3 regions of the Clostridium fungisolvens genome follow, and region 2 is predicted to be linked to each of the others. Evidence: a T-box and tRNA genes for the amino acid it is inferred to sense, from the RefSeq annotation. Region 2 holds a T-box; the other regions hold tRNA genes.
What was found. The T-box of region 2 lies ahead of serS (serine--tRNA ligase). A T-box ahead of a tRNA ligase gene usually reads a tRNA of that ligase, here a tRNA-Ser.
Positions count from the first base shown of each region.

Region 1: it encodes a tRNA-Ser, which carries the amino acid that the T-box ahead of serS (serine--tRNA ligase) is inferred to sense. The anticodon was not compared.
Region 3: it encodes a tRNA-Ser, which carries the amino acid that the T-box ahead of serS (serine--tRNA ligase) is inferred to sense. The anticodon was not compared.

Region 1 is NZ_BLZR01000001.1:5,014,284-5,017,572, forward strand. Features, by position in the region: gene bsdtw1_RS22245 (hypothetical protein) at 1-448, shown strand, start outside; gene lgt (prolipoprotein diacylglyceryl transferase) at 537-1,316, shown strand; tRNA gene bsdtw1_RS22255 (tRNA-Ser) at 1,466-1,555, shown strand; RNA gene ffs (signal recognition particle sRNA large type) at 1,559-1,822, shown strand; gene bsdtw1_RS22265 (ABC transporter permease) at 2,131-3,261, opposite strand; gene bsdtw1_RS22270 (ABC transporter ATP-binding protein) at 3,264-3,289, opposite strand, start outside.
Region 2 is NZ_BLZR01000001.1:2,497,031-2,500,319, forward strand. Features, by position in the region: gene bsdtw1_RS10740 (sensor histidine kinase) at 1-428, opposite strand, end outside; gene serS (serine--tRNA ligase) at 728-2,005, opposite strand; T-box leader at 2,348-2,554, opposite strand; gene bsdtw1_RS10750 (YkgJ family cysteine cluster protein) at 2,710-3,289, opposite strand, start outside.
Region 3 is NZ_BLZR01000001.1:4,930,950-4,934,238, forward strand. Features, by position in the region: gene bsdtw1_RS21895 (DUF1667 domain-containing protein) at 1-74, shown strand, start outside; T-box leader at 147-349, shown strand; tRNA gene bsdtw1_RS21900 (tRNA-Ser) at 836-926, shown strand; tRNA gene bsdtw1_RS21905 (tRNA-Ser) at 962-1,052, shown strand; tRNA gene bsdtw1_RS21910 (tRNA-Ser) at 1,586-1,676, shown strand; tRNA gene bsdtw1_RS21915 (tRNA-Ser) at 1,711-1,801, shown strand; gene bsdtw1_RS21920 (metallophosphoesterase) at 1,969-2,859, shown strand; gene bsdtw1_RS21925 (GNAT family N-acetyltransferase) at 2,965-3,289, shown strand, end outside.

The sequences.
Region 1 (3,289 bases), 2.5 Mb from region 2:
AGTTTTTTGTCTATTTATTATATGTTTAATATCTATAAGTCTTTATCCTGCGATACCTAGACCAGATGAAATAGTAGTTCATAAAATGCAAAAATCAATAACCATATCTAAGCAGGACAAGCGGTATAACGAGATATTAACATTAACAAATAAGAGATTTACGATCAGAAATGCTCAATCTGATATAAGTAATAGTGAAAAAGAAAGTTTTATAAAAAATAGCTCAGAGTCTTTAGAGTTTATATATAACCGACCACAATCATACAGATCCAAGAAAGGTTTTATATATTCTATAACTTATGATAGATTGTTTTTTCCTATTGAGTCTTCAGATAAAATCGAATCAACATATGTATTTTTTGGTTCATCAAATGGATATTACAATATTACAGTTAAGGATTTATTAAAAGCAGATAAGCTTGTAGACACCCTAAAAGATATAAATTAGTTCTCAAAATAATAGTTAACAGTTTTATTGTTTTTATGATAAAATTAATATAAACTTTGGCTATGTATTTTAAAGAGGAGGGGTTATAATGAATCCAGTTGCATTTAATATATTTGGACTTGATATCAGATGGTATGGTCTTTTAATTTCATTTGGAGTTCTTGCGGCTTTAACATTAGCTTATTTCACCTGCAGACTAAAAGGAACAGACTTCGATAAACTTATGGATATTTTTATCATAGCATTCCCGATGGCTATTATAGGAGCAAGATTATACTATGTAGTATTTGAATTTGATTACTATAAAAATAATTTAAATCAGATAATAAATATTAGGCAAGGTGGTCTTGCGATTCACGGAGGGGTAATTTTTGCTCTAGTTACTGCATTTATATATACCAAGGTAAAGAAGCTTGATTTTTTTGAATTTGCAGATATTGCTGCACCTTCAATAATATTAGCTCAAGCCATAGGAAGATGGGGTAATTTCTTTAATAGTGAAGCACACGGGGGACCGGTTACTAAGGAATTTATAAGTAAGTTTCCTGCATTTATACAAAAAGGTATGCTTATAGACGGGACCTATTATCATCCAACCTTTTTATATGAATCTTTATGGAATGTATTGGTTTGCTTGATTTTATTATTTATACTTTACAAGAGAAATAACAACCATAAAGGCATAGTACTTGGTAGCTATATGATTTTATACTCTATAGGAAGATTTTTTATAGAAGGATTAAGAACAGATAGTCTTTATATGGCTTATGGTTTAAGAACTGCTCAAGTAGTCAGTGGTTTAGGTGTGGTTTTCGGTATAATCATGATAACTGCAATAGTGAGAAGAAAAAAGGGAATATTTTATTAGAATATAATGGGGCATTATCTACATGCCTCATTTTTAAGCAACCTATACTAATAGAGGATAAAATTTGTCTGTTGACGAATTTTATATAAACAGATATAATAAAAATCGTGACAACTAAATAATATATATTCAGATTACATCAATAGTATGGAGAGATGTCCGAGTGGTTGAAGGAGCACGCCTGGAAAGCGTGTGTAGGGGAAACTCTACCGGGGGTTCGAATCCCCCTCTGTCCGCCATAGTCGTGCTAGACGGGGAGTTAGCGGTGCCCTGTACCTGCAATCCGCTACAGCAGGGTTTAATTCCTCATCGAGGCCTTAATCTGTGAGGCCTGCCCCATGTAAGTGGTGTTGATGGCTGGGTCCCACGCAACGGCAGCCCGTGAACCTCGTCAGGTCCGGAAGGAAGCAGCGATAAGCGGTTCCTGTCGTGTGCCGTGGAGCAGCCTGGCCTGAGCTAACTGCATGGGTAACGCTCATAGATTATTGTCGACATGAGGTGCACGACTTTTAATCTGAATGTAAAAGCCTTTCAGCATTTATATGCTGAAAGGCTTTTTTTACTTTAAAGAAAGATATAAAACTTCTATTCGGATTAAACCTATATATTTCAACGCTTTCAGAAGTTTTTATGGCGATACAGTAAAAAAATAAAACTTATTCGCCTGCCAAATTTTCCTCATATACATTCGGAAAGGCAGATGCGTTAAAAAAGCTCACTGAAGAAAGTCGCTTCAGTAAGCTTTTTTATTCTTTAGAAATTTATACATCAATTACATCTGCGTGTAATTATGCGAACAGACTTAAGAAATAATCTAATCTAGTTTTTTTCTAAATCGTACTATACTAAGTGTTAAAAGAACTAAACCAAGTATAAATAATAAGGTTACATCTTGGACTAAATAGTTTATGGTCAAACCTTTCAGTACAATACCTCTTATTATATTTAGGAAATAAGTTAATGGAATAACATTGCCTATATACTGTATTACCTTAGGCATAGCCTCTCTTGGAAATACAAACCCAGATAGTAGGACGCTTGGAAGAAGCGCAAGGAAAGCCATTTGCATAGCTTGAAGTTGGGTCTTGGCTATAGTGGATATCAATATTCCTATTGCTAGAGCACAGATAACAAAGCCGAAACCTAAGAATATTAATAGTGGAATGCTTCCTGCAACAGGTACGTTAAACCAGTATATACCTAGGATTAAAGCATATATAAAGTCTGCAAATCCAATAACTATATAGGGAACAAGTTTTCCTAAGATTATTTCAGGAGACTTCAAAGGAGAAACTATAAGTTGCTCTATGGTACCTCTTTCTTTTTCTCTAACTAAAGCAAAAGCAGTTAGAATTATAGTTATATTCTGCATTATAAGTCCTATAAGTCCAGGGATGGTATAGTTTTGGTTTCTCAAGGTTGGATTAAAAAGGACTTTAGTACTAATATCTATGCCAGAAATATTGTTAGTAACAAGTGTTTTAGAGGTTACCTTTTCTATCAACTTAGAACTTTGACTTTGAGCTGCCATTACACCACTGCTAAAAGCTGTTCTTGCTGTGGTTGGATCAGATCCATCTACAATAAATTGAACAGTAGGCTTCTCGTGCTTAGCAATTTTATCTGCGTAATCCGGAGGTATTATTAGAGCTGAATGTGCGGTACCATTATTAATAGAATCATCGATAATATCTATATTTTGAGCCTTTCCTATCACTTTAAAGTAAGAAGTGTTCTCGAAGCTTTTTATTAGTTCTCTGCTTTCTGCAGTATTACTTTGGTCGAGTACAAGCATAGAGATATCCTCTAGTTGAGTAACTACAGCATAGCCGAATAATAATATCATCATAAGAGGCATCATTATTGCTATAGCAAAGCTTGCTTTATCTCTTTTTATTTGTATGAACTCCTTTTTTACTATTGATAAAAATCTCTGCATATTCATAGCTAAGACCTCTCTTCACCGATTAAAA
Region 2 (3,289 bases):
ACTTTACTTAGTGCAGCAATGTACTGTTCCTCATCAAAATTGAATTCACGAGCTTGTCTTTTAAAAAACTCAACATCAACTTCCTCATCCTTATAAAAAAATTGGCCCATAAAAATCGTAGCCACATGTTGTCCATATATTATTATAGGCACACCTATATCCCACATATTATTTAAACATTTGTACTCTATGTATCTGCCATCTTTTAAATGATCATTTATATACTTATCGCTAACCAAGCATCGGCTACAAGCAGTTGGATGGACTCTGTGAAATTTTGTGCAAATATCCTGCCATCCAGTTTTTATATATATTGTCCCATCTACATCAATAAGTCCCACAGGAATTCCAGATGCCTCATAAAGGCTTTCTGACATTTTTTTAAAGGAATCAATATTAAATACCTCAGAAAAATTAATCTTCCCCATACCTTACCCCTTTATAAATATATTAAATATAAGCGATATTAAATCAAGAAAATAAATACAATATAACTATTATTGTACAAATTATAATACGTCTTCCAATATTCTGTAAACACACATTCATAGTGCAAATATCGATTAAAATGTAAAATTAAGGTTATTATTTATGTAAAAAAACGCAGCATATCAAATTTTCCATTGAACATGCTGCATCTATAGATGTAATTTGATTAAATCTTTTTTAAAAAGTTATTCAAGGCATTTTATTAGCGTAATACCTAATTACATCTTACCTACTTATATTATTTAATTACTGACATTCCACCCATATAAGGTTGTAATGCTACTGGAATGTTTATAGATCCATCTTCATTTAAGTTGTTCTCTAAGAAAGCAATTAACATTCTTGGAGGAGCTACAACTGTATTATTTAATGTATGTGCAAAATACTTACCATTCTCGCCATCTACACGTATCTTTAAACGACGTGCTTGAGCATCGCCTAAGTTTGAGCAGCTTCCTACTTCAAAGTATTTCTTTTGTCTTGGAGACCAAGCTTCTACGTCTACTGACTTTACTTTAAGATCTGCTAAGTCACCTGAGCAACATTCTAAGGTTCTCACTGGTATATCTAGTGAACGGAATAAATCTACTGTGTCTTTCCATAGTTTATTGTACCAAACCATACTTTCTTCTGGTTTACATACAACAATCATTTCTTGTTTTTCAAATTGGTGAATTCTATAAACTCCTCTTTCCTCTATCCCATGAGCTCCTTTTTCTTTTCTGAAGCATGGTGAGTAACTAGTTAAAGTGTGAGGAAGTGAAGCTTCTGGCAATATTGTATCTATATACTTACCTATCATAGAATGTTCACTTGTTCCTATAAGATATAAATCTTCACCTTCTATTTTATACATCATTGCATCCATTTCAGCAAAACTCATAACACCAGTTACAACTTCACTACGAATCATGAAAGGTGGTATGCAATATGTAAATCCACGATTTATCATAAAATCTCTAGCATATGATATAACTGCTGAATGAAGTCTAGCTATATTACCCATTAGATAATAAAAACCATTTCCAGCAACCTTTCTAGCACTATCTAAATCAATACCGCTAAGTTTTTCCATGATTTCAGTATGGTATGGAATCTCAAAGTCAGGAACTACTGGTTCACCAAAACGTTCAACTTCCACATTTTCGCTATCGTCCTTACCTATTGGAACACTTGGATCGATGATATTTGGAATTATCATCATTATATCCTTAACTTTTTTCTCAAGTTCGCCTTCTTTAACTTCTAATTCTGCCAAACGTGCAGAGTTTGCAGCAACTTGTTTTTTCATATCTTCTGCTTCTTCTTTTTTCCCTTGAGCCATTAATGCACCAATGCTCTTTGAGATCTTATTTCTATTTGCCCTTAAAGAATCAGCTTCCTGCTTTGCATTTCTAAGTTCAGCATCTAAAGCTATAACTTCATCAACTAAACCTAACTTATTATCTTGAAACTTATTTTTTATGTTTTGTTTTACTATTTCAGGGTTTTCCCTTACAAATCTTAAATCTAACATAATTTACCCTCCTGATACATTTATCTATTTATAATATTTTAAAAGCATAATTATATAAGCAATTACCTAAATGGTTACTTTTACATTGTAAGATAATAATTAATAATTTACAATGGTATCTTTAAATACTATATCCATTATAGTAACTTATGTCTAAAGTTATTTAAATTTAAGTTACTATTAAAGTACTGTTTTGAAATTAAGTGATTATCAATCCGATTATTTAACGGTCTTAAGCAAAGAATTAATATTATATTTTAATCTGTTGCATATACTCATCCACAAATCTCATTGAATTATAATTCCCTAAAGAATAAAAAAACTCCCATCCCAAATATAAAAAAATGGGACGGAAGTACTCCGCGTTGCCACCCAAATTGCTGAAATAGTTAAAAATCAGCCACTCGAAAAAGTAGGATAAAGGTTACTAGCCTTTCGATTTATCATCGACAGCTCCAAAAGTGGAAAGATTTAGACTTTCACCGATTTGCACCAACCATCGGCTCTCTGAAGAAATTCAAAAATCGTAGCTTTTATAATCACTGTTTTTGTATATGTTACTATTATGTATCAATTATATATAATATTATACAGATTTTCAAGTGAGAATAAGTATTTTTCACGTAAATCGTTAATAAAATTGTTTTTATCTCTATAAACCACATGATTTTTACAGTTTTAAGTACCTAAAAATGCAATTGTTACTATAATTCATCTATTTCATCATCATATAGCCATCCTTCTTCTTCTGCATAATTAAATATATCTTTCAAAGCTATATCATAACCCTTTGCAAATACAGCAGGATTTCTATTATACACTTTAATCAAATCTTCCGTAAGCACTTTATTTCTAATCTCATCTTCAAATATTAATGCCTGCAAATAAGTGCTCCCAATAAGTTCTCTAACTACATTATATCTGAAGCTTTTATCAATACATATATACAATCTGCATATTATTGGTCTTTGCTCGTAAATTGTGCAGTAGTTCTCATTTGTAATAAAGTGGCAATTATTTTCTTTATCTAATACAAATTGATCGAACTCTCTATAGTAATTTCTCTTTTTTACAAGCCTCTGTCTTACAAAGTCAGAAGCAGCTTCGTCGTTCCAGTTACTTATTCTGTTAACACAGATATTATCCATTTCAACTGACCAAGCCTTTTTACAGCAGCTTTCCTCACAATCATCACAAGGTAGAGGGTTGCTATTTAAAAATATATCAATTGCTTTTAACATATCCTCCACAGTTGTATCTTTATCAATCTTGTCATAATTCACT
Region 3 (3,289 bases), 2.4 Mb from region 2:
GAGATATAATATGTAAAAATATATTGAATACTGGAATAGATATAATAAGTACAGCAAATATAACAAAAGATTAATAAATTTAATGTTTATTAGAATAAATGTTGACAATATATCAATAAGTGGAATATAATATATTAAATTATATAAATAAACTGCTGATAAGGCTAGTAGTAATTATCAGATTTTTAGAGAGTCGATGGTTGGTGTAAATCGATAGTTTGTAATTATGAATCCACCTTTGAGGGACTACGATGAGTAGTACGGGTATACCGTTATATAAATTGAGAGGATAAAAAGATTATATTTTTTTATCAACTAGGGTGGCAACGCGGAGCTTTTCGTCCCTATATGGGATGATGGCTCTTTTTTATTTTGTTTAAATATGCCCATGTGTTAAGTAAAGAGCTACTAAAAGTATCACATACTAAAAATATTTTGTATTAATAGAAATGTCAAAGCCCAAGATATTTCTTATAATCAATTTAGTTTTATATGTAGCGTACAGATATTCAAGTTAAAAGATTAATTTATATAAATTTAAAATCACTCAGCCCAGTGCATTAAAAAATTATAAATTATTTTAAACATGAAAATGTTAGTAGCTCATTACTATCAAATATATTATACAAGAAAGATGCGGTTAAATGTAGAGTTATTTCATATTTAACTACATCTTTCTTATTTACCTTAAAGATTATCAAAAATATACTATTAAATAAAATACTTTTTCAATAAAAATAATATTCATAAGAAAAAACTTATAAAATTATTTAAATTAATTTGTATTTTGTGTTGACATAATATATATAGCTTGATATAATATCAAATGTGACACGGAGAGATGGTCGAGTTGGTTTAAGGCACCGGTCTTGAAAACCGGCGTACGGGTGACCGTACCGTGGGTTCGAATCCCACTCTCTCCGCCATTTTTTTTTATAAAAATTTAATTTGTAGGACACATGGAGAAATACTCAAGTGGCCGAAGAGGCGCCCCTGCTAAGGGCGTAGGTCGGGTAACCGGCGCGAGGGTTCAAATCCCTCTTTCTCCGCCAGAAGCATTTAGTTTATACTAAATGTTTTTTTTATTTTTAGCTATTTATAATTCAGTTAGATTTTTGGGTAAATATAGGATTCCTAACTCAACTATTAATTTGTACTTGCCCGAAAATCCCCAGAAGCTGCGATTATCAAACATGTATAACTTAAGTTTTTATATAGGAACTCTTTATTATTAACAGGTTTAAAACTTAATGTAAATTAGGAAGTAAAAACAAGAATATATCTACAGCAAGGTTTTTCTCATATACATCTGTAAGGGCAGATGTCAAAAAACTAAAGCAATTTACTTCAGTAATTTTTTATGAAATTATAATAACGTAAAATTTATAGATAAGTGAATATTATTATATTTATATTTGAATACATAGAATTTATAAAATTAAGTATACTATTATAATGTTGGATCAGTATAATTAAATACATGTAGTTTTATAAAAATATATTTCATAAAAAGTTCCAATAAAAATTCAAATACTATGTTGACATAATAATTCTTAGTTGATATAATAAAAACTGTCGTTGACATGGAGAGATGGTCGAGTTGGTTTAAGGCACCGGTCTTGAAAACCGGCGTACGGGTGACCGTACCGTGGGTTCGAATCCCACTCTCTCCGCCATTTAAATAACTAAAGATTAATTTGTAGGGCATGTGGAGAAATACTCAAGTGGCCGAAGAGGCGCCCCTGCTAAGGGCGTAGGTCGGGTAACCGGCGCGAGGGTTCAAATCCCTCTTTCTCCGCCAGCAACACTCAGTTGAAAAACTGAGTGTTTTTTGTTTTTACAGATATTTTAATACCTAAAGTTTGTAAAAAGTAAGCTATGAATTAGCTGTTTTTAAAATTAAAGTATCCATTTACTTACTGAAGCATATAATGATAAAGCATAATAATATTACATGAAGATTTTTGTATGAAGAAAGATATATTGACAAGGGTAATGAGTAAGTCTCCAGAAATTTACTTCAATAAAGATAATAAAATTGCATTTATTAGTGATTGTCATAGAGGGGATGGGACTTATAAAGATGATCTTATGCCAAATGCTAATATATATATGACAGCATTAAACTATTACTATAGAAACAATTTTACCTATATTGAAATTGGAGACGGAGATGAATTGTGGAAAGTTAAAAATATAGAAGACATATATAATACCTATCCAGATATATTTAAGCTTCTTTTAAAGTTTAAGTATGATAATAGATTATATATGTTATATGGGAATCATGATGAGATAAAGGCTACTAAAAAATTTAAACATATGATAGATAGAATAGATAGAAATGAAGAAGAAAATGATGTGTATAATCTATTTCATGATTTGCCGATATACGAGGGATTAGTATTAAACTATGAAGATTTAAAAAGGTTATTTGTAATACATGGTCACCAAGTTGATAAGATAAATTATAATCTTGAGCCATTTGCTTCATTCATAGTTAGATATGTTTGGTCGTTTTTAGAAGGTCACTTAGGTTTTAAGAATGGAACCAGTCCTGCCAGAAGTAATACTAAAAGAAAAAAAGTAGATAAAAAACTTCAACAATGGGTGAAGTTAAATAACCAACCAATAGTAGCTGGTCATACCCATAGATCAAGACTGCCACAGCCTGATGAAATACCATATTTTAACGATGGATGCTGTATTCATCCTTATTCAGTAAGTTCTATTGAGATAGAAAAGGGAAAGATATCTCTAATTAAGTGGAGTATAAAGTCTTTAGAAAATGGTGTTCTTACAGTTAGGAGAGAAATAATCGGAGGTCCAGAATTATTAGTTAATTATAAAATAATATAAGTGCTTATAAAACTTTTCATAGACTAAACAAGTGTATATATTGAACCAAATATTTACAGGGTATATAATAAAAGAGTATTATTGCTTGCTTAAGAAGGTGTAAGTTTGTTAAAAGGAAAGAAGATATATTTAAGATCAGTGGAAAAAAGAGACGTAAATATATTTTATAATTATTCTACTGATAAAGAGATTCGAAAGTTTGATGGTGGAAATATGATTCTCCCTTCAATAGAATCTGTTATGCAGCATTTTGATGAAATAATGAATATATCTAGAAAAACATTAAGCATAATAAACGAAAAAGGAGTATTGGTTGGATATCTGACATATAAAGAGTTTGAAGATACAAATAATATATACTCCATTGGAATTACTATTGGGAGTCAATTCTGGGGAAGAGGATATGGACAGGATTCTATAAATGTTTTAT